One region of the Streptomyces sp. NPDC050546 genome, then DNA from elsewhere that is predicted to be linked to it. Evidence: riboswitches for the same ligand, from Rfam matches in the RefSeq annotation. Region 1 holds a riboswitch; the other holds the start of a gene.
The links. Region 1 has a riboswitch for glycine ahead of gcvP (aminomethyl-transferring glycine dehydrogenase). Riboswitches for the same ligand answer to the same signal wherever they lie in the genome.
Positions count from the first base shown of each region.

Region 2: another riboswitch for glycine. It lies ahead of gcvT (glycine cleavage system aminomethyltransferase GcvT); the one in region 1 lies ahead of gcvP (aminomethyl-transferring glycine dehydrogenase).

Region 1 covers NZ_JBITGX010000031.1:4,359-15,443, forward strand. Annotated here, with positions in the region: gene ACIBK5_RS42840 (DUF881 domain-containing protein) at 1-76, shown strand, start outside; gene ACIBK5_RS42845 (small basic family protein) at 73-405, shown strand; gene ACIBK5_RS42850 (DUF881 domain-containing protein) at 411-1,346, shown strand; gene ACIBK5_RS42855 (FHA domain-containing protein) at 1,408-2,355, shown strand; gene ACIBK5_RS42860 (MerR family transcriptional regulator) at 2,409-3,149, shown strand; gene ACIBK5_RS42865 (bifunctional nuclease family protein) at 3,235-3,708, shown strand; gene ACIBK5_RS42870 (MerR family transcriptional regulator) at 4,025-4,708, shown strand; partial or broken gene ACIBK5_RS42875 (DNA polymerase IV) at 4,843-6,348, shown strand; gene ACIBK5_RS42880 (PRC-barrel domain-containing protein) at 6,267-6,641, opposite strand; glycine riboswitch at 6,755-6,850, shown strand; gene gcvP (aminomethyl-transferring glycine dehydrogenase) at 7,027-9,912, shown strand; gene ACIBK5_RS42890 (molybdopterin-binding protein) at 10,013-10,432, opposite strand; gene ACIBK5_RS42895 (ABC transporter ATP-binding protein) at 10,459-11,085, opposite strand, start outside.
Region 2 covers NZ_JBITGX010000011.1:300,281-311,365, reverse strand. Annotated here, with positions in the region: gene ACIBK5_RS27660 (amidase family protein) at 1-459, shown strand, start outside; gene ACIBK5_RS27655 (helix-turn-helix domain-containing protein) at 374-1,360, opposite strand; partial or broken gene ACIBK5_RS27650 (IS256 family transposase) at 1,778-1,930, opposite strand; gene ACIBK5_RS27645 (L-serine ammonia-lyase) at 1,985-3,352, opposite strand; gene glyA (serine hydroxymethyltransferase) at 3,511-4,773, opposite strand; gene gcvH (glycine cleavage system protein GcvH) at 4,788-5,165, opposite strand; gene gcvT (glycine cleavage system aminomethyltransferase GcvT) at 5,312-6,433, opposite strand; glycine riboswitch at 6,469-6,594, opposite strand; glycine riboswitch at 6,596-6,696, opposite strand; gene ACIBK5_RS27625 (AAA family ATPase) at 6,879-7,547, shown strand; gene ACIBK5_RS27620 (enhanced serine sensitivity protein SseB) at 7,893-8,681, shown strand; gene ACIBK5_RS27615 (enhanced serine sensitivity protein SseB C-terminal domain-containing protein) at 8,845-9,645, shown strand; gene ACIBK5_RS27610 (ABC transporter permease) at 9,988-10,986, shown strand; gene ACIBK5_RS27605 (ABC transporter substrate-binding protein) at 10,995-11,085, shown strand, end outside.

The DNA.
Region 1 (11,085 bases):
GCTGCCTGCCGCACCGAGTGTGATCGTACGTACAGCACAGCCGAGCACTGAGAAGAGCGAGAAGGGCACATCGTGATCGCCGTACTGGGCCTCGTCGTGGGAGTCGTGGCCGGCCTGTTGGTCCGGCCTGAGGTTCCGGCGGTGGTCGAGCCTTATCTGCCGATCGCTGTCGTGGCGGCGCTCGACGCCGTCTTCGGCGGTCTGCGCGCCATGCTCGACGGCATCTTCGACGACAAGGTCTTCGTGGTGTCGTTCCTGTCGAACGTGGTCGTGGCCGCGTTGATCGTGTTCCTGGGCGACAAGCTGGGCGTGGGCGCCCAGCTGTCCACCGGTGTGGTGGTCGTCCTCGGCATCCGGATCTTCTCCAACGCCGCGGCGATCCGCCGGCACGTGTTCCGGGCGTGAGGCCGATGAGCGAGAACGACGAGAAGCGCGCCGAGGAGAACGGCGACACGCGCGCGGAGCAGCGCGGCGGGAGCGGCGAGGGCGGGAACCGGCTTCGCAAGGAGCTGCCCCAGGAGGTGGCCGCGGCGGAGCCCGCCGCCCAGGACACTCCTGAGCCTCCTGAGTCAACGCCTGAGCCGGTGCCTGATCCGGAGCCGGAGGTGGCGCCCGAGCCTCGGCTGACCGGTCGGCAGCGGCTGGTGCAGGGGTTGTGGCCGCCTCGGGTCAGCCGGGCCCAACTCATCGTCGCGCTGCTGCTGTTCGGCCTCGGTTTCGGGCTGGCGGTGCAGGTGGCCTCGAACAGCGACAGTGACAGCGCCCTGCGCGGTGCGCGCCAGGAAGATCTTGTCCGCATCCTCGATGAACTGGATGACCGTACCCAGCGTCTTGAGGACGAGAAGCAGGGACTCGAGAAGCAGCGCGACGAGCTCGAGAACAGCTCGGACCAGGCCGAGGAGGCCCGGAAGCAGACGATCGAGAAGGAGCGGCAACTCGGCATCCTGGCGGGCACGGTGGCCGCGCAGGGGCCTGGCATCACCATGACCATCGAGGACACGAAGGGGACGGTCGAGTCGGACATGCTGCTCGACGCGGTCCAGGAACTGCGTGCGGCGGGCGCCGAGGCGATCCAGGTGAACGGCGTACGGGTCGTCGCCGGTACGTATCTCACGGACTCCGGCAAGGGTGTGAGCGTCGACGGGAACAAGATCAACGCGCCCTATCGTTTCAAGGTCATCGGCAAGTCGCAGGACCTCGAGCCGGCGCTCAACATCCCCGGAGGCGTGGTGCAGACTCTCGAGAAGGAACAGGCCATCGTCACCGTGGAGCGGTCGACCAAGATCGTCGTGGACGCCTTGCGAGCGGCGAAGCGGCCTGACTACGCTCGGTCGTCCTCCCAGTGAACCGGCGGTGCATGGGCGGCGTCCGGCGAGGGCATGAGGTTGCGGGGGGTCGGCGCACCGAATGGGTGGTGCGTGGTGGAAACTGTCTGGTGCAGACGGACGTTGTCAGGATGTCCGGGTCGGCCAGAGTGTTCAGTCAGGGTTCGTCCTGCCCCACGGGCGGGTCTGTTTCGGTCAAGGGGAATCGCCCGTGAAGTTGTTTGCGAAGTTGTTCGGCAAGAGCCCGCGAGAGGGCAGCGACAATGCGACCGCCCGTCATCGCGCACAGCCTGACGCGGAGGGCCAGCGGCCGCTGTTCCGGGACCAGGTCGGCGGTCCGGGCGGCGACGTTCCCGGAGGTCAGGGCGCGCCGTCGGTTGACCCTGCGCAGCCCGGCGGCATAGGTTTCGGGCAACCCTCAAGTGCGGGTGGAGGGTTTTCCGACCCGTATGCGTCCAATGCTCCTGGTGGGCAGCCGCGGCAGGAGGATCCTATGTCGGCCCTGGTGTGTACGAGGTGCGGCAACCGCAACGCGGAGAACAGCCGCTTCTGCTCCAACTGCGGCGCGCCGCTGCGGGCGGGCGCGACTCCGGAGCGTCCCTCCGAGACGACCTCCACGATCTCCATCTCCGGACTCGAGGCCTACGACGCCGAGGCCACCGGCCAGACGCCCACGCCGACGCTGTCTCCCGAGGCGCAGGCGGCCGTGGACGCGCTGCCGCTGGGTTCCGCGCTCCTGGTCGTGCGCCGTGGGCCGAACTCGGGCAGCCGCTTCCTGCTGGACGGCGATCTGACCACGGCCGGCCGTCATCCGCAGAGCGACATCTTCCTGGACGACGTCACGGTCTCCCGGCGGCACGTGGAGTTCCGTCGCGGTCAGGACGGCTCGTTCACGGTGGCCGACGTGGGCAGCCTGAACGGCACGTACGTGAACCGTGAGCGGATCGACCAGGTCGCCGTGAGCAACGGTGACGAGGTGCAGATCGGCAAGTACCGGCTGGTCTTCTACGCCAGCCAGCGGGGCTACTGACCCGGACTGCCTCCGGGGAACCCCAGCGAAGGTCCGTCCGTCAGGGAAGGTCCATGCTTCATACACCGAGCGGCGGTGCCGGGCACGGCGCCGCCGCCACGGACAGTGGGCTGATGAGCATCGGCACGGTGCTGAACGCGCTGCGCGACGAGTTCCCCGAAGTGACCATCTCCAAGATCCGCTTCCTGGAGTCGGAGGGTCTCATCGAGCCACAGCGGACCCCTTCGGGGTATCGCAAGTTCAGCGCCCGTGACGTCGAGCGCCTGGGGCACGTCCTGAGGATGCAGCGGGATCACTATCTGCCCCTGAAGGTGATTCGCGAGCACCTGGAGGCCATGGAGCGCGGTGAGGCCGCCCCGCTGCCGACCGTGGGCCGTCAGCGTGAGGGCGATTCCGCGCCCGAGTCCTCCGAGGGGCCGCCCACGGCTGCCAGGATCGGTCGTGAGGAGCTGCTCGCCGCCGCCGGGGTGGACGAGGAGGAGCTCAGGGAGTGGGAGTCGTACGGGCTGGTCACTCCACTGGAGGACGGTGCGTTCGAGGCGGAGGCGGTCACTGTGGCGGCGCTCGTCGCCGAGCTGGGGCGGTTCGGGATCGAGCCGCGGCATCTGCGGGTGATGAAGGCCGCCGCCGATCGCGAGGCCGGGCTCGTGGACCAGGTGGTCGCCCCGCTGAAGCGGCACCGGAACCCGCAGACCAGGGCTCATGCGGAGGCCCGTACGAAGGAGCTGGCGGGGCTCACGGTGAAGCTGCACGCCGCGTTGGTGCAGACGGCGCTCGGGGTGCGGCTGCCATGAGGCGGCCGGACGCGTGGGGGCCGGATCAGGCGCCCGATCTCTGCCCGACTACCCAAACGTCCCGAGCACGGCCTAGGGTTGCTGTGTGAACGAGCTCGATGTCGTAGGTGTCCGGGTCGAGATGCCCTCCAACCAACCGATCGTGCTGCTGCGTGAAGTGGGAGGCGACCGCTACCTCCCCATCTGGATCGGGCCGGGCGAGGCGACGGCGATCGCCTTCGCCCAGCAGGGCATGGCTCCGGCGCGGCCGCTGACCCACGACCTGTTCAAGGACGTGCTGGAAGCCGTCGGTCAGGAGCTCACGGAAGTGCGTATCACGGACCTGCGTGAGGGCGTCTTCTACGCGGAGCTGGTCTTCGCCAGTGGCGTCGAGGTGAGCGCCCGCCCGTCCGACGCCATAGCGCTGGCGTTGCGCACCGGGACGCCGATCTACGGGAGTGACACGGTGCTGGACGACGCCGGTATCGCGATCCCGGACGAGCAGGAGGACGAGGTGGAGAAGTTCCGCGAGTTCCTCGACCAGATCTCCCCGGAGGACTTCGGCAGCAGCAGCCAGTGAGCTCCGGAGGCCGGTGAGTGCCCGGCCCGGCAGGGAGCGGCAGCGGTCGTGAGACGTGTGGGGCGGCCCGGCGGACGATGAGTCCGCGGCAGGGCCGCCGCCGTATGTGTGACGGGTGAATTGCCCGCATGTGCCGGTGGCGCGTGAGAGCGTCACACGGCCTGTGCCGAAGGCATTCGGCTAGCCTTTCCCCGCGGTGGGGCACGGGAAACCACTCTTAGGGTGATTATCACTCGGCGTGGCGAGTGTGGCGATCGTTGACGCACCCCGGGTGACTGCCTACCGTCGAGAAGGCAGGTCAAGGACGGAGGTCGGCGTGAGCAGCAGCGGCGACGGTACGGCTGGGGGCGGCCCCGAGCGCAGTCTCAGGGTGAGTGGTCCGTACGCTCCCCCCGGCTCTCGGCTCCTTTCGGGCGAGGGGTATCCCCAGCCCGACGGTGCGGCCGAGCACGCTCCGCGGCGACCGTCGGCGGTGCCGAGCAGCGGAGGGACGACGTCCATGGCGTCCGAGCAGATCGGCTATCGCGGCCCCACGGCCTGCGCGGCCGCCGGTATCACCTACCGGCAGCTGGACTACTGGGCCCGCACCGGTCTCGTCGAGCCGAGTGTGCGCCCCGCCTACGGGTCCGGGACACAGCGGTTGTACAGCTTCCGGGACGTCGTCGTCCTGAAGATCGTCAAGCGGTTCCTCGACACCGGGGTGTCGCTGCAGAACATCCGCACGGCGGTCCAGCACCTCAGGGAACGCGGTTTCCGCGACCTGGAGCGGATGACACTGATGAGTGATGGCGCGACGGTCTACGAGTGCACCTCGCCGGACGAGGTCCATGCCCTGCTCCAAGGGGGCCAGGGCGTCTTTGGGATCGCCGTGGGCGTGGTGTGGCGGGACGTCGAGAGCGCGTTGTCCCAGCTGCACGGGGAGCGGATCGACACCGGCGAGACCCTGGTCGGACCCAATCCGGCGGACGAGCTGGCGCGGCGGCGGAACCGGGCCGTCTGACCCGCTGGACGGTGTGGTGTGCGTGCGGCCGTGGTAGGCGGGACGTTTCCGCGTCGGCCCGCAAGCGGTATCTCCCAGGACGGTCGGGAGGGTTCGCCACGGCGTTGTCAGTGGCGTAGGGCAGCATCGGAGTTGTGAGAACCGCGCCCACGATCCTGCATCTCGACATGGACGCCTTCTTCGCTTCGGTGGAGCAGGCGTCCAAGCCGAGCCTGCGCGGGAAGGCCGTGATCGTGGGCGGGCTCGGGCCGCGGGGTGTGGTCGCGACCGCGTCGTACGAGGCCCGGGTCTTCGGGGTGCACTCGGCGCTGCCCATGGCGCAGGCCCGGCGGCTGGCGCCCAACGCCGCATATCTCGTGCCGCGCTTCGGGTTCTACCGCGCGATCAGCGAGCGGGTGATGGAGTTGCTGGGTGCGCTGTCGCCGTTGGTCGAGCCGCTGAGCCTGGACGAGGCGTTCGTGGACCTGGAGGCCGGAGGAGCGGCCTGGGACGAGCGGTCGGCGCGGCTGGCCGGGGTGAAGCTGCGTGCGGACATCCGGGCCGTCACGGGACTCACGGGGTCGGTGGGGCTTGCCGCGTCCAAGATGCTCGCGAAGATCGCCTCGGAGCAGGCCAAGCCCGACGGGCTGGTGGTGATCGAGCCGGGGACGGAGCGGGCGATGCTGGGGCCGATGTCGGTGCGGACCCTGCCGGGAGTCGGGCCGGCCACGGGCGACCATCTCCGGCGGGCCGGGATCACCACGGTCGAGGAGATCGCCGAGGCCGGTGAGGACGAGCTGGTGCGGCTGCTGGGGAAGGCGCACGGGCACGGGCTCTACGCCATGGCCCTGGCGCGGGACGACCGGCCCGTGGTGGCGGAGCGGGAAGCGAAGTCGGTGTCGGTCGAGGACACCTATGACGTGGACATCCACGACCGGCTGCGGGTCGGGCTGGAGGTGCAGCGGCTCGCCGACCGCTGCGTACAGCGGCTGCGGGGGGCCGGGCTGTCAGGGCGGACCATCGTGCTGAAGGTGCGGCGGTACGACTTCTCGACACGCACCCGGTCCGAGACGCTGCGCGGGCCGACGGACGATCCCGGGGTGATCCGTGAGGCGGCGGCCAGACTGCTGGACTCGGTCGACACGACGGGCGGCGTGCGGCTGCTCGGCGTGGGTGTGAGCGGGCTCGCCGACTACACGCAGGAGGACCTGTTCGCGCAGGCGGCCGGGGAGCGGGCGGTCGCGGAGGGCCCCGTCGAGGAGCACTCCGCGGCGCCGGTCGTCGAGGAGCGGCCCGCGCCGGCCGAGCGGCGGTGGCCCGCCGGGCACGATGTGCGGCACGCCGGGTTCGGGCACGGGTGGGTGCAGGGCAGCGGCCTGGGACGGGTCACCGTACGGTTCGAGACGCCCGACTCGGAGCCAGGGCGGGTGCGGACCTTCCGGGTCGACGATCCGGAGCTGGAGTCGGCGGATCCGTTGCCGTTGGTGTTACGAGAGTCTGAGGGGGGCGATGGGCCGGATGGTGACTCCAGGGGTGTGGGGCTGCGTTCCGCCGCTCCTTAGAAGGCTCGCCGGGGGCTTCAGGTCGTCTCGTCCGTGCCCGCCAGCTTGCCGAACTGGTGGTCCTGGAGCGGGGGAGGGGCGGCGACGTCGAGGCCGTAGTGGTGGTAGAGCTGGAGTTCCTGCTCCGGGGAGAGGTGGCGTCCCACGCCGAAGTCGGGGGCGTCCTTGATGAGGGCGCGGTCGAAGGGCACGTGGAGAGCGCCGTCGATCAGCTCGCTGGGCTCGAGGGGGACGAAGGCGTCCCGGCTGAACAGGCCGGTCCGTATGGCCGCCCACTCCGGCACGCCGGTGGCGTCGTCGAGGTACACCTCGTCGATCGTGCCGATCCTCGTTCCGTTGCGGTCGAACGCCTTGCGGCCGATCAGGTTGCGCGGATCGATATCGGTTCGCACGGGCCCTCCACATGGTCGCAACTCATCCGTAACCACTACAAAACGGCACAATCGAGGAGGCGGCCACTCGAAGGTTCGTGCGTTGACCGCGCTGGTAGGCTGACAACGGCTGCTGACCCCGTGCGGGAGAGTCCTCCAGACACCATCGGAGGCGCCGAAGGAGCAAATCCTCCCCGGAATCTCTCAGGCTCACGTACCGCACGGACGAGGTCACTCTGGAAAGCAGGGCGGATGTCACGGCTTCCGCTCTCACCGACGGTGAAAGCCGGAGGCCTTCGGGCGATCCGGTGAAGCTCTCAGGTTGACATGACAGAGGGGGAGGCCGTCCGGGTACCCGTGCCGTGGTGCCCCTCGAAGGTCGTGTCAGACCAGGAGGCCTCCGCATATGACCGCCCACCGCATTCCGCTCTCCGAACTCGAAGAGGCAGTCCCCTTCGAGCAGCGCCACATCGGCCCCGACCACGAGGCGTGCGCCAAGATGCTCGCGCACGTCGGCTACGGCTCGCTGGACGAGCTGACGGCCGCCGCCGTCCCGGCCGTGATCAAGAGCGCCGAGGCACTGGACCTGCCGGGCGCCCGCAGCGAGGCCGAGGTGATCGCCGAGTTGCGCTCCCTCGCCGACCGCAACCAGGTCCTCGGCTCCATGATCGGGCTCGGCTACTACGGCACGTTCACGCCGCCGGTCGTCATGCGCAACGTCATGGAGAACCCGTCCTGGTACACGGCCTACACGCCGTACCAGCCGGAGATCTCGCAGGGCCGGCTGGAGGCGTTGCTCAACTTCCAGACCATGGTCGCCGACCTGACCGGACTGCCGACCTCCGGCGCCTCCCTGCTCGACGAGGGCACCGCCGCGGCCGAGGCCATGGCGCTGTCGCGGCGGCTGGGCAAGAACAAGAAGGGCCTGTTCCTGGTCGACGCGGACGCCCTGCCGCAGACCATCGCCGTGATCGAGACCCGGGCCGAGCCGACCGGTGTCGAGGTCGTCGTGGCCGATCTCAGTGACGGCATCCCCGCCGGGATCGCCGAGCGCGAGATCAACGGCGTGCTGATCCAGTACCCGGGTGCCTCCGGAGCCGTACGGGACATCAAGCCGGTCATCGACCAGGCGCACGGACTCGGGGCGCTCGTCACCGTCGCCGCCGACCTGCTGGCGCTCACCCTGCTGAAGTCGCCCGGGGAGCTCGGCGCGGACATCGCGGTCGGCACGACGCAGCGGTTCGGTGTGCCGATGGGCTTCGGCGGCCCGCACGCCGGTTACATGGCCGTCGGGGAGAAGATGGCGCGCAGCCTGCCCGGGCGGCTCGTCGGTGTGTCCGTGGACGCCGACGGGAACAAGGCCTACCGGCTGGCGCTGCAGACGCGTGAGCAGCACATCCGTCGTGAGAAGGCCACCAGCAACATCTGTACCGCTCAGGTGCTGCTCGCCGTGATGGCCGGCATGTACGCCGTCTACCACGGGCCGGAGGGCCTGAAGAGCATCGCGCGGCGCACCCACCGGTACGCCACGGTTCTCGCCGCCGGGCTCGCGAACGGCGGTGCCGAGGTTGTGCACGGGGCCTACTTCGACACCGTGACCGTGCGCGTCGAGGGCCGGGCCGCCGAGGTCGTGGCCGCCGCGGAGCGGAACGGGGTCAACCTGCGTCTCGTCGACGCCGACCACGTCTCGATCTCCTGCGACGAGACCACGACGCGGGCCCAGTTGCGTGCCGTTTGGGCCGCGTTCGGGATCGAGGGTGTCGTCGAGGCGCTGGACGCCGCCACGGAGGACGGGCTTCCGGGTGCCCTGCTGCGGTCCGACGAGTACATGACCCACCCGGTCTTCCACCAGTACCGCTCCGAGACCGCCATGCTGCGCTACCTGCGCCGGCTGGCCGACCGCGACTACGCGCTCGACCGCGGCATGATCCCGCTGGGCTCCTGCACCATGAAGCTCAACGCGACCACGGAGATGGAGCCGGTCACCTGGCCCGAGTTCGGGCAGCTGCACCCCTTCGCGCCGGCGGCGCAGGCCGAGGGCTACCTCACGCTCATCCACGAGCTGGAGGAACGTCTCGCCGAGGTCACCGGGTACGACAAGGTGTCCCTCCAGCCGAACGCCGGATCGCAGGGCGAGCTGGCCGGTCTGCTCGCCGTACGCGGGTACCACCGGGCCAACGGGGACGAGCAGCGCACCGTGTGCCTGATCCCGTCGTCCGCGCACGGGACCAACGCCGCGAGCGCGGTGATGGCGGGCATGAAGGTCGTCGTCGTCAAGACCGCCGAGGACGGCGAGATCGACGTCGAGGACCTGCGGGCGAAGATCGAGCAGCACCGTGACGAGCTGGCCGTGCTGATGATCACCTACCCGTCCACGCACGGCGTGTTCGAGGAGCACGTCTCCGAGATCTGCGGCCAGGTGCACGAGGCGGGCGGGCAGGTCTACGTCGACGGGGCCAACCTCAACGCGCTCGTGGGGCTCGCCAAGCCGGGACACTTCGGCGGGGACGTCTCGCACCTGAACCTGCACAAGACCTTCTGCATCCCGCACGGCGGTGGCGGGCCCGGCGTCGGTCCGGTGGCGGTGCGTGAGCACCTCGCGCCGTATCTGCCGAACCATCCGCTGCAGCCCGAGGCGGGCCCGGAGACCGGGGTCGGCCCCATCTCCGCGGCGCCGTGGGGCTCGGCCGGCATCCTGCCGATCTCGTGGGCGTACGTCCGGCTGATGGGCGGCGAGGGGCTGAAGCGGGCCACACAGGTGGCCGTGCTCAGCGCCAACTACATCGCCAAGCGCCTCGAGCCGCACTACCCGGTGCTCTACACCGGCCCCGGCGGGCTCGTCGCGCACGAGTGCATCATCGACCTGCGGCCGCTGACCAAGGCCACCGGAGTGAGCGTCGACGACGTCGCCAAGCGGCTGATCGACTACGGCTTCCACGCGCCGACGATGTCGTTCCCGGTGGCCGGGACGCTGATGATCGAGCCGACCGAGTCCGAGGACCTGGCCGAGCTGGACCGCTTCTGCGAGGCGATGATCGCCATCCGTGCGGAGATCGAGAAGGTCGGCTCCGGCGCCTGGCCCGCCGACGACAACCCGCTGCGGGGCGCCCCGCACACCGCCGGCGCGCTCGCCGGGGAGTGGGAGCACGCCTACAGCCGTGAGGACGCGGTCTTCCCGGCCGGGGTCACGGCCTCCGACAAGTACTGGCCGCCGGTGCGCCGCATCGACCAGGCCTTCGGTGACCGGAACCTGGTGTGCTCCTGCCCGCCGCTGGACGCGTACGAGGACTGATCGACCGCCAGGTCAGAGGGAGGGGCTCCGCCGCGCGGGGCCCCTCCGTCGTGCCCGGCCCCCGTCGCGCGGCGGCTGTCCGTCATGCGACGGCTGTCCGTCATGCGACGGCGAGTGACACCTCGGTCGACTTGACCAGGGCGACGACGGGGGTCCCGGCCGACAGACGGAGATCGTCCGCGGCGTCCTTGGTGATCGCCGCCGTCAGCTCGCCGCCCTCGACGGTGATCCGGACGGAGGCCATCGCGTCGCCTGTCGCGACGCCCGTGACCGTACCGGGGAGACGGTTGCGGATGGACAGGCCCCCGACGGGCGCGGTGGCCAGCGCGACCTCCGTCGACTTCACCAGGGCGCGCACGGCCGTGCCCGGCGTGAGGCCGAGGTCGTCGGCGGCTTCGCGGGTGATCGCGGCGGTGAGGTCCTGGCCGCCGGTGAGGCGGACCCTGACCGTGGCCATGGCCTCGCCCGGCGTGACGGCGGTGACGGTGCCGGGGAGCTGGTTGCGGATGCTCAGACTCATGGGTGCACGGTAGCCCGGTACGTTCCTTATGCCGGGTATGCATGCGTCTGCGTCGCCTTGACCGCAGCCCAGACCGGAGCACCGGGGTGCAGATCGAGTTCGGCGGCGGCGACCGTGGTGAGGTCGGCTGTCAGCGGGAGTTCGCCGGTGAGGTCGGCGCGGATCTGGTCGCCGTGCGTCTCCAGGCCGGCGACCTCGCCGTGCCACAGATTGCGGGCGCTGGAGCCGGTGGGGCGGTCCCGGTACAGCGTCACCGCGCTGGGCGGGAACGCCACGAAGGCCGGGCCGGAGAGGTCCTCAGTGGTCGTGATGGCCGGGCCCGCGTCCAGCCGGACCGTGTGGCCATCGGCCTGTCCCCGGTACAGGTTGAGGCCGACGAGCCGGGCGATGTAGTCCGTGCGGGGGTGGCGGGCGATGTCGGAGGGCGTGCCCTCCTGGACGACCTGGCCGTGCTCGACGACGACCAGGCGGTCGGCCAGCACCATGGCGTCCAGCGGGTCGTGGGTGACGAGGACGGCGACGGCCTCGAACTCGGCGAGGTGGCGCCGGAGCTGGGCACGTACCTCCAGTCGGGTGCGGGCGTCGAGGGCGGCGAGAGGCTCGTCCAGGAGCAGCAGGCGTGGCCGGGTGGCCAGGGCCCGGGCCAGGGCCAC
Region 2 (11,085 bases), on a different contig from region 1:
GTCACCGCGATCGAGGGCGTGCAGGTGCATCTGGATCGCATCGAGGCGCTGGGCGAGCGGGTCAACGCGTTCGTCACCGTGCTGGGCGAGCAGGCCCTCGCCGCTGCCGCGCACCCGCGTACCGGGCCGCTGGGTGGTGTGCCGTTCACGATCAAGGACTCGTTCGACACCGAGGGTGTTCGGACCACCCGGGGATCGTCGTTGTTCGCCGATCACGTACCGGAGGCCGACGCCACCTCCGTGGCACGGCTGCGGGCTGCGGGCGGCATCCCGTTGGCGAAGACCAACCTGCCGGAGATGTCCTACTGGACCGAGACCGACAACCTGGTCGCCGGCCGGTCACTCAACCTCTACCACGTGGTGAGGCGGGGCATCACGTGCCGCGGCGCGGTTCTCCCGCCTCATGCGCGGCAGCCGACCGGGCGTACTCGGTGGGCGTCTCGCCGTAGCGCTTTTTGAAGGCACGGATGAAGTGACTGCTGTCGGCGAATTGCCAGTGAGCGGCGAGTTCCGAGACGCTCAGTCGGCCGGCCGGAGCGATGAGAGCCGTCCGGGCCCCTTCCAGCCGTCGGTCACGGATGTAGGCGGTCACCGACTCTCCCGTCACGGCGAACGCCCGCTGGAGGGTACGGACGGAGACGCTCAGCTCGCGGGCGAGCATCGCGGGAGAAAGCTCGGGCTCGGCGAGGTGGCTGTTCGCCAGGTCCTTCGCGGCCTGGGCGAGCGCGGGAGCCAGCTGGGGCTCCACAACGTCCAAACGACGCATCGCCACCGCCTTGGCCAGCTCGATCAGCGTGCTCCAAACGGCCTGCACACCGGCCGGGCCCAGGTCGGCAAGGACGGCGTGGACCGTGTTCGCGTAGGCCGACAGCAGGCGCATCTCAGCCGTATCCGCCGACCCCATGCTGGTCCGGCCCCCGACCAACGGTTTGAGCTCCCCGGCGGGCAGAAGGAAATTCTGCGCGCTGATGTGTGACGACGTCTCGTACGTCGTCTGCCGTCCCGAATACCGGAGCAGGAACTGCCCGCCGGATACGGTGTGCACGGCGTGATCGGACGAGCTGTCGATCATCCATGCGCCGCGGCGTACGACGAACAACTGCACCCAGTCTTCATCAATGTCCGGCGCGGGCGCGGTGCGAAGGGGCAACGCAGTGCGGAAATCGGTGAGGGCCACATCGCGCACCATGACAGCGCGGCCCTTGACCCAGAAGGCATCCGTGGTGGCCCGAGTGAAGGTCGTCAGTGGGAAGCCCGGGCCAAGCCGTGCCTCCCACTCGCATCTGAAGGCCTCGAAGTCTGTGGAGTCCCAGCTGAAGCTCCTGCGCGACGAATCGGCCACCGCTCCATCGCTGTCCATCGCCAGTCGGTTCCACCTCACAGTCGATACTCCAACTCCATTTTATAGCACTATTGTTCGACTCGAACAGTCGCTGCGCACGGTGCTCAAGGGGAGATATCCGCTGCCTGAGTGGTCGTCAGGGGCGTAACGAGGGCGGGTACTTCGGAGTTCACCGCGGTGTCCCTTCAAGGGGTGGCTGATGCGACGGGTCAAGCACATCAGCCACGGACCCCGGCGGTCGTTGCCGTGTACACCCCGAGAAGCGGTATAGCAGGCTGTACCGCTTGGGTCGCCACGTCGCGTGGTGCGCGCCCTCCAAGTACCGCAGGACGGCGGTTGCCCGCCGGTTCACCTGGTCGATCGGGGACAGATCGAGCTGGATCGTCCCGGACGGCTTGTGGGAGATCGCGAAGCCGTTGCTGCTGGGACGCCCGGGGCGAAGGCGGTGAGGTCATCCTTGGCGTCCAGGAACATCTGTTTGACCTGGGGAAACTGTGCGCCAAGCATGTCGGCGACCGTGTGGAGCTGATTGCGGACAGCGTCCTGGCCGGGCTGGGCGAAGATGGTGCGGATGGTCGCGGCGACCAGGGAAGGCCCTGACAGCGCCGAAAGAAACGAACGCGCTGGTCGGGGCCCACCCCCTCAGCACTCGATGATGTTCACCGCCAGCCCGCCCCGGGCCGTCTCCTTGTACTTCACCGACATGTCCGCCCCGGTGTCCTTCATCGTCTTGATGACCTTGTCCAGGGACACCTTGTGGGAGCCGTCGCCGCGCATGGCCATGCGGGCGGCGGTGACGGCCTTGACCGCGGCCATGCCGTTGCGTTCGATGCACGGGATCTGGACCAGCCCGCCGACCGGGTCGCAGGTGAGGCCGAGGTTGTGTTCCATGCCGATCTCGGCGGCGTTCTCGACCTGTTCGGGGGAGCCGCCGAGGACCTCGGCCAGGGCGCCCGCGGCCATCGAGCAGGCGGAGCCGACCTCGCCCTGGCAGCCGACCTCGGCACCGGAGATGGAGGCGTTCTCCTTGAACAGCATGCCGATCGCGCCCGCGGCGAGCAGGAAGCGGACCACGCCCTCCTCGTCGGCGCCGGGCACGAAGTTGACGTAGTAGTGCAGGACCGCCGGGATGATGCCGGCCGCGCCGTTGGTCGGGGCGGTGACGACCCGGCCGCCGGCCGCGTTCTCCTCGTTGACGGCCATCGCGTAGAGGGTGATCCACTCCATGGCCAGGGCCAGCGGGTCGCCCTCGGAGCGGAGCTTGCGCGCGGTGTTCGCGGCGCGGCGGCGCACCTTGAGGCCGCCCGGCAGGATGCCCTCGCGGGACATGCCGCGCGCCACGCAGGACTCCATCACCCGCCAGATCTCCAGCAGGCCGGCCCGGATCTCCTCCTCGGTGCGCCAGGCGCGCTCGTTCTCCAGCATCAGCGCCGAGATGGACAGGCCCGTCTCCTCCGCCAGGCGCAACAGCTCGTCGCCCGTGCGGAAGGGGTACTTCAGGGCCGTGTCGTCGAGTTTGATGCGGTCCGCTCCGACGGCTTCCTCGTCGACGACGAAGCCGCCGCCGACCGAGTAGTAGGTCTTCGTCAGCAGTTCCGCGCCCGAGGCGTCGTACGCCCACAGGGTCATGCCGTTCGCGTGGTACGGGAGGGCCTTGCGGCGGTGCAGGACCATGTCGTCGTCGAAGGAGAACGCGATCTCGTGCTCGCCCAGCAGATTCAGCCGGCCGTCGGTCTTGATCGCCTCCACCCGGTCGTCGGCCTTCTCCACGTCGACCGTGCGCGGGGAGTCGCCCTCCAGGCCGAGCAGGACCGCCTTGGGCGTGCCGTGGCCGTGGCCGGTGGCGCCGAGCGAGCCGTACAGCTCGGCACGGACCGAGGCGACCGACTCCAGCAGCTCCTCGTTGCGCAGCCGCCGGGCGAACAGGCCGGCCGCGCGCATCGGGCCGACCGTGTGGGAGCTGGACGGGCCGATGCCGATCGAGAACAGGTCGAAGACCGAGATGGCCACGGGAACTCCTGACTACGGGGGTGGTGCGGTGGGGCCGGGCGCCGCGACCGCTTGTGGCGGGCACGGCGCCCTGAAAGGTTTCTTCGCTACTTATGAGGTGCTGCTTGTGAGGTGGTGCTTTTGCAGGTGTTGCTTGTGCAGGTGTCGCTCTGCGGGCGCTACTTGTTCAGGCCCGCGTACAGCGGGTGCCTGTCGGCCAGGGCCTGCACCCGGGCCTTGAGCGCGTCCGCGTCGTAGGACGGCTTGAGCGTCTCGGCGATGACGTCCGCGACCTCCGCGAAGTCCTCGGCCGTAAAGCCCCGGGTCGCCAGGGCCGGCGTGCCGATCCGCAGGCCGGACGTCACCATCGGCGGGCGCGGGTCGTTCGGGATGGCATTGCGGTTGACCGTGATGCCCACCTCGTGGAGGCGGTCCTCGGCCTGCTGTCCGTCCAGCTCCGAGTGGCGCAGGTCGACCAGGACCAGGTGCACGTCCGTGCCGCCGGACAGGACGTCCACGCCCACGGCCCGGACGTCGTCCTTCACCAGACGCTCGGCCAGGATGCGGGCACCCTCCAGCGTACGGCGCTGGCGCTCCTTGAAGTCCTCGGAGGCGGCGACCTTGAACGAGACCGCCTTGGCCGCGATCACGTGCTCCAGCGGACCGCCCTGCTGACCGGGGAAGACAGCGGAGTTGATCTTCTTGGCCAGTTCGGCCGTGGAGAGGATCACACCGCCGCGCGGGCCGCCCAGCGTCTTGTGGGTGGTGGTGGTGACCACGTGCGCGTGCGGTACGGGGTTCGGGTGCAGCCCCGCCGCCACCAGCCCGGCGAAGTGCGCCATGTCGACCATCAGGTACGCGCCGACCTCGTCCGCGATCCGGCGGAACTCGGCGAAGTCCAGCTGCCGCGGGTAGGCGGACCAGCCCGCGACGATCAGCTTCGGCCGGGACTCCTTCGCCAGCCGCTCGACCTCGGCCATGTCGACCCGGCCGTCGTCGCCGACGTGGTAGGCGACGACGTCGTAGAGCTTGCCGGAGAAGTTGATCTTCATGCCGTGGGTGAGGTGCCCGCCGTGCGCGAGGTTCAGACCCATGATGGTGTCGCCCGGCTTGAGCAGAGCGAACATCGCGGCGGCGTTGGCCTGGGCACCGGAGTGCGGCTGGACGTTGGCGTGCTCGGCGCCGAACAGCTCCTTGACGCGGTCGATCGCGATCTGCTCGACCACGTCGACGTGCTCGCAGCCGCCGTAGTAACGGCGGCCCGGGTAGCCCTCGGCGTACTTGTTGGTCAGGACCGAGCCCTGTGCCTCCATGACCGCGACCGGGGCGAAGTTCTCCGAGGCGATCATCTCGAGCGTGGACTGCTGCCGGTGCAGCTCGGCGTCGACCGCGGCGGCCACGGCCGGGTCGAACTCGTGCAGGGACGTGTTCAGGACGGACATACGGCTACGACCTCTCAGCCGGCGGAGAACGCGGTGTACTCGTCGGCGGAGAGCAGGTCGCCCGGCTCGTCCGTGACGCGCACCTTGAACAGCCAGCCGCCCTCGAAGGGGGCCGAGTTCACCAGCGACGGGTCGTTCACGACGTCCTCGTTGACCTCGGTGACCTCGCCGGAGACCGGGGAGTAGAGGTCGGACACGGACTTGGTCGACTCCAGCTCGCCGCAGGTCTCGCCCGCGGACACGGCGTCACCGACCTCCGGGAGCTGGACGAAGACGACGTCGCCGAGCGCGTTCGCCGCGTGCTCCGTGATACCGATCGTCGAGACGCCGTCCTCGGCGCCCGACAGCCACTCGTGCTCCTTGCTGTACCGCAGCTCTTTGGGGTTGCTCATGGCCTGGATTCTCCTGTACGCGCGGGAGTGCTGATAAATGCTGATGAATGTTGATGAAGGAAACCGCTGGTGAGCGGGGGGGAGAGACGCCCGGGACCGCTGTGGCGGCCCGCGGCCGGTGTCCGCTTCCGGCGCTTGGCCGGTCGCTACTTCTGGCGCTTGTAGAACGGCAGCGCCACGACCTCGTACGGCTCGTGACTGCCCCGGATGTCCACGGCCACACCGGACGTGCCGGGCGCCGCGTGCGCGGGGTCGACGTACGCCATCGCGATCGGCTTGCCGAGCGTGGGGGAGGGGGCGCCGGAGGTGACCTCGCCGATCACCTCGCCGCCGGTGACGACCGGGTACCCGGCGCGCGGGACCCTACGGCCCTCGGCGACGAGGCCGACCAGGACGCGCGGCGGGTTCTGCTCGGCGCGTGCGGCGGCCTCGGTCAGGGCCTCGCGGCCCACGAAGTCGCCCTCCTTCTCGAACTTCACCACCCGGCCGAGCCCGGCGTCGAAGGGCGTCAGGGAGGTGCTCAGCTCGTGCCCGTACAGCGGCATGCCCGCCTCCAGGCGCAGCGTGTCGCGGCAGGACAGCCCGCACGGGACCAGGCCGGCGCCCTCGCCCGCCTTGGTCAGGGCCTGCCACAGCTCGACGGCGTGTTCCGGCTTCACGAACAGCTCGAAGCCGTCCTCGCCGGTGTACCCGGTGCGGGCGATGAGGGCCGGGACACCCGCGACCGTGCCGGGCAGACCGGCGTAGTACTTCAGGCCGTCGAGGTCGGCGTCGGTCAGGGACTTCAGGATCCCCGGGGACTCCGGGCCCTGGACGGCGAGCAGCGCGTAGGCGTCCCGGTCGTCGCGCACCTCGGCGTCGAAGCCGGCGGAACGTTCCACCAGTGCGTCCAGGACCACCTGGGCGTTGGAGGCGTTGGCGACCACCATGTACTCGGTCTCGCCCAGCCGGTAGACGATCAGGTCGTCGAGGATGCCGCCGTCGGCCTGGCAGATCATGGTGTAGCGGGCACGGCCGGGCTTGACCCCGCCGATGTTGCCCACCAGGGCGAAGTCGAGGAGGTCGGCGGCCCCCGGGCCGGTGACGGTGATCTCGCCCATGTGGGAGAGGTCGAACAGCCCGGCCTTCGTGCGCACGGCGTTGTGCTCGTCGCGCTCGGAGCCGTAGCGCAGGGGCATGTCCCAGCCGGCGAAGTCGGTCATCGTCGCGCCGAGCGAACGATGCAGGGCATCGAGCGCGGTGTGGCGGAGTTCTCCTGTACTGCTCATCGGTCGTTGTCTCCCAGGCATGACGGCGAGGTCGTTCCTCCCCATCTGTCATCGGAACCTGAGAGGTTCGCCATGACCACACGGGACACGGCTTGCACCTTGGGTGGAGCCACGCCACTCCCCGGACTCCGGAGAAGGGTGCGGCCCGCTTTTCAGATGTGCCTCGCCCGCGCGGTAACGGGGCCTGAGAGATTCAAGGGAGGGACTTGCTCCTTCGGCGCCCCAGCGTCGGACGGTGCTGGGGACTCTCCCGCGCGGATTCAAACGGCCGGTATGCAGTTGGCGCGCACATCATTGCACGCATTGTCGCGGGGTGGCAGGGGGACCACCCTGTAGCAGGGATGTTGCAGGAAGAGGACTAAATCCAGAGACATCGGGCATTACCTTCTCTTTACACTCGGCGGGCATGGGACTCCGTACCTGGCCCCAGGGGAGGACGATCACGGTGAACAGGACCACCGCGTACGCCACGACATCGGGCATCGCGCTGCCCGAGCAGCCGACCGCTCCGGTGCGCGCGGCCTGCGGCCCGCAGCCGGTGCCGGTCGTCCGCGATCTGCGCGAGCGCGCCGGCCTCGGCCCGCACGCGCTGCTGTTCGGCCCCCGCGACCTCGTCGTGGTCACGGGCCTGCCCGGGAGCGGCAAGTCCACGCTGATGCGGCGCACCGTGCCGGGCCGGCGCATCGACTCCCAGGACACCCGCGACCACTGGGCCGGCCGCATGCCGCGCGCCCTGCCGTACGCGGTCTACCGCCCGCTCGTCCGCCTCGCCCACTACGCGGGGCTGCGCCGCGCCCTGCGCACCGGCGAGGGCGTCGTCGTGCACGACTGCGGAACACAGGCCTGGGTCCGCCGCTGGCTGGCCCGCGAGGCCCGCCGCCGGGGCGGCACGCTCCATCTGCTGATGCTCGACGTCACCCCCGAGCAGGCCCTGGCAGGCCAGCGCGACCGCGGCCGCGGCGTCTCGCGGTACGCGTTCCTGCGCCACCGCGCGGCCACCACCCGCCTCCTGCGAGAGGTGGAGCGCGGCGAACTCCCCACGGGCTGCGGCTCGGCGATCCTCGCCGACCGCGACGCGGCGAACACCCTGCACCACATCGGCTTCGCGGGCTGACGCCCCCGGCCCATGGTCCGGCACGGCCGGGCCGGCGGTCCGCGGCCGACGGCTCTGGTTATCGGGCCGGCGGCCGTGGCCGGTGATCCGTGTTCAGGGGCCGGCGGCCGGGTTGATGAGCCGTATTCGTGGGGCTTGGCGGCCGTGGTCGGTGATCCGTGTTCATGGGGTCGGGCGCCGGAGTCGGTGAAGCGTGTTCACGGGTGGGCAGCCGCGGTCGGTGAGCCCGGAGAACGCGGGTCGGCCGCCCGCGGCCCCGCGGCGTGGTTCACGGGGTGGTCGTCCCCCGTTCCCGAGCCGCTAGCCTTTGAGCCACAGCAGTGGTTTCAGGCAGGCGGTAGGCAGATGGACTTCCCGGCGGACTTCTCCGCGGACTTCCCGGCGCAGACGCAGACCCACCCGCACGGCGGATGGCCCGGCAACGAGCTGGAGGAGGTGCTCTCGGCATCCCTCGGCGCCGGCCCCTCGGCCGGCGGGCGGATCGTCGAGGTGCTCGGCCGGAGCTTCGTGTGGATCCCGCTGCCCAGCGGCGGCGGCCCGCAGAGCGGCCCCCTCGACCTCCCCGGCATCGAGATCGACGGCCAGGCGTTCGTGCCGGTGTTCAGCTCCGAGGAGCAGTTCCGCCAGGTCGTCGGCTCGCACATGTCGTACACCATCGCGCCGGCCGTGGAGTTCGCCCGTGGTCTGCCCCCGCACGCGGGGATGGCCATCAACCCCGGTGGCGTGGTCGGCATCCCGCTTCCGCCGCCCGCCGTCGCCGAGCTGTGCCGGGCCGGCCGGACCCCGCTGGACGGTCCCGCGAGCGGCGGCCGGGTCCGTCTCTTCGAGCCCGACTGGCAGGACGACCCGGTGGACTTCCTCGCCGCGGCCTCCGCCGAGTTCGAGGCGATCGGCGTCGTCGCCACCGCCCGCCGCTGCCTCGCCGCGATCGAGACCGCCGATCCGGTGATGTTCGTCGGCGTCGAACTCTCCCAGTGGGAAGGCGACCTGCGGGCCCTGCCCCTGGACGCCCTCACCCGCGCCGTCACCGCCGCCCCGGCCCCCTGGCCCGTCAACCTGGTCCTGCTGGACGTGGCGGAGGACCCGGTGGGCGAGTGGATGAAGAACAGGGTCCGACCCTTTTACCAGCAGTAGGTCAGATACCTCAGGGGCGCGGGGCTGTGACACCATGCGGCTCCGCCGCGTGGGCGCGACAAGCCACACACGACCCGCACTCGCGAACCGGCACCAAGCCCCGGGCACCTGCGCGGGCTTAAGCTAGGTCACGGTCGAGGCGTTGTACGAAGGGGCGGTAAAGGTGAGCGCGAGCGGCACGGCCGCGGCCGGACAGGTCGAGCACATGCTGCGCCAGGTCACGCCCGGGCGTTATGACGCCTATGAGGCTCTCCTGCGCGCGCTCGCGACCCCGCACAGCGGCCAGATCTGGATGCTCCTGTGGCACGGTCAGGCCGGATCCCCCGACGCCCAGTACGGAAACATGGAGGTCCAGGGCTGCGGCTACGCCCCCTGTGTGACCTCCGCCCAGGAGCTCTCGGCGAGCGGCTGGAACCGCAGCTACGAGGTCGTCGACGGAGTCGACGTGGCCCGCGCCCTCTATCCCGACCACTACGGCCTCTGGCTCAACCCGCACGCCCCCGGCGGCGGCGTCGGCATCCCCTGGCTCGACCTGCGCCGGATCGCCACGGGCCTGGACCGCCAGCCCGCCGGACCCCTGCGGCTGTCCGAACCGGCCATCGAGATCCCGCAGTTCTACGCCCTGCTCGCGCAGAACGCCCACCGCACCCCGGCCGTCCGCTCGCTGCGCCGCGCCTGGGTGCAACCCGCGCTCGGCGCGCCGTATCTCGCCATCGGACTCGACGTCTACGACACCTCGCCGCCGGCCGTGGACTCGGTGCGCGCGATGATGCAGCAGTCCCTCGGCGCCGTACCGGACGGGCTCCCCGTCTCGACCGTCGCGATGTCCGACGAGCACGACCCGGTCGCCATGTGGCTGCGCGCCGGCGCACGCCCCTTCTACGACCGTGAGGCCCACGCCACCGCTCCTGTCCAGGCCCCCGTCTCGGGCTACGGATACCCCCCGGCCCAGGGCAGGTACTGACCCGTTCCGCAGGTCCCCCGAAGGCCGTTCCCGCACCGCCCCCGAACGCGACAACCGTTCAACTCTCCGCGCGTAGATAAGGGTTAAATGGGCAGAGATGTCCTAATATCCCCCTGACGCGGCGTGTCCGGCCGCTGTTACCCGTTGTCCGGATAACGGAACCCTGCAGACAGCATCACGTTTACGCATCCTTTCATCGCCAAGTCTGGCAACAGATCGCCAAAGCGTTGAAGACTCCCCGCAAGACACGGGCCGGGTCGGTCTCGTGTACGAGACAAACAAAACCGCTACAGCGGCAGCCAGGGGACGGCGATCGCCGGCCCGAGAGGGGTCAATCGCACCGTGACCGCACCCATCGAGACCACCGGGGCGGAAGCCGGAGCACAGCCCGAGGCCGTGCTCGCCGGGGTCAAGAAGAGCCAGATCGAAGGGCGCTCGCTCACCCAGATCGCCTGGATGCGCTTCAAGCGGGACAAGGTGGCGATGGCGGGAGGCGTCGTCGTCATCCTGCTCGTCACGATGGCGGTGCTCTCCAAGCCGATCCAGTGGATCTTCAACCTCGATCCCAACAAGTTCAACCAGGACCTCATCGACCCCGCGCTGCTCGCACCCAAGGGCGGCTGGGGAGGCATGAGTTGGGACCACCCGCTCGGCGTGGACCCCCAGTACGGCCGGGACATGCTCGCCCGCATCATCGACGGCTCCTGGGTCTCCCTCCTGGTCGCGGGCGGCGCCACGCTGCTGTCCGTGTGCATCGGCACCGTGCTCGGTGTCGTCGCCGGGTACTACGGCGGCTGGATCGACAGCGTCATCAGCAGGCTGATGGACACCTTCCTGGCGTTCCCGCTGCTGCTGTTCGCCATCTCGATCTCGGCCTCGGTGCAGGACGGCTTCTTCGGTCTCGACGGCCTGTCCCTGCGCATCTGTGTGCTGATCTTCGTGATCGGCTTCTTCAGCTGGCCGTACATCGGCCGCATCGTGCGCGCCCAGACGATGACCCTGCGCAAGCGGGAGTTCATCGAGGCCGCCACCAGCCTCGGGGCACGGGGCCCATACGTCCTGTTCCGGGAACTGCTCCCCAACCTCGTCGCGCCGATCCTCGTCTACTCGACGCTGATCATCCCGACGAACATCCTCTTCGAGGCCGCGCTGAGCTTCCTCGGTGTCGGCATCGCTCCGCCGCAGGCCTCCTGGGGCGGCATGCTCAGCAACGCTGTGGATCTCTACACGGCTGATCCGCAGTACATGTTCGTGCCCGGACTGGCGATCTTCATCACCGTCCTGGCCTTCAACCTGCTGGGTGACGGGCTGCGTGACGCCCTCGACCCTCGCAGCAAGTGATCCATCGAATGAGGGGGCTTCCTCAGGTGAAGACGAGAAGGGTGACCGCCGGCGTTGCGTCGGTCCTGGCACTGTCGCTGGGTGCTGCCGCGTGCGGCG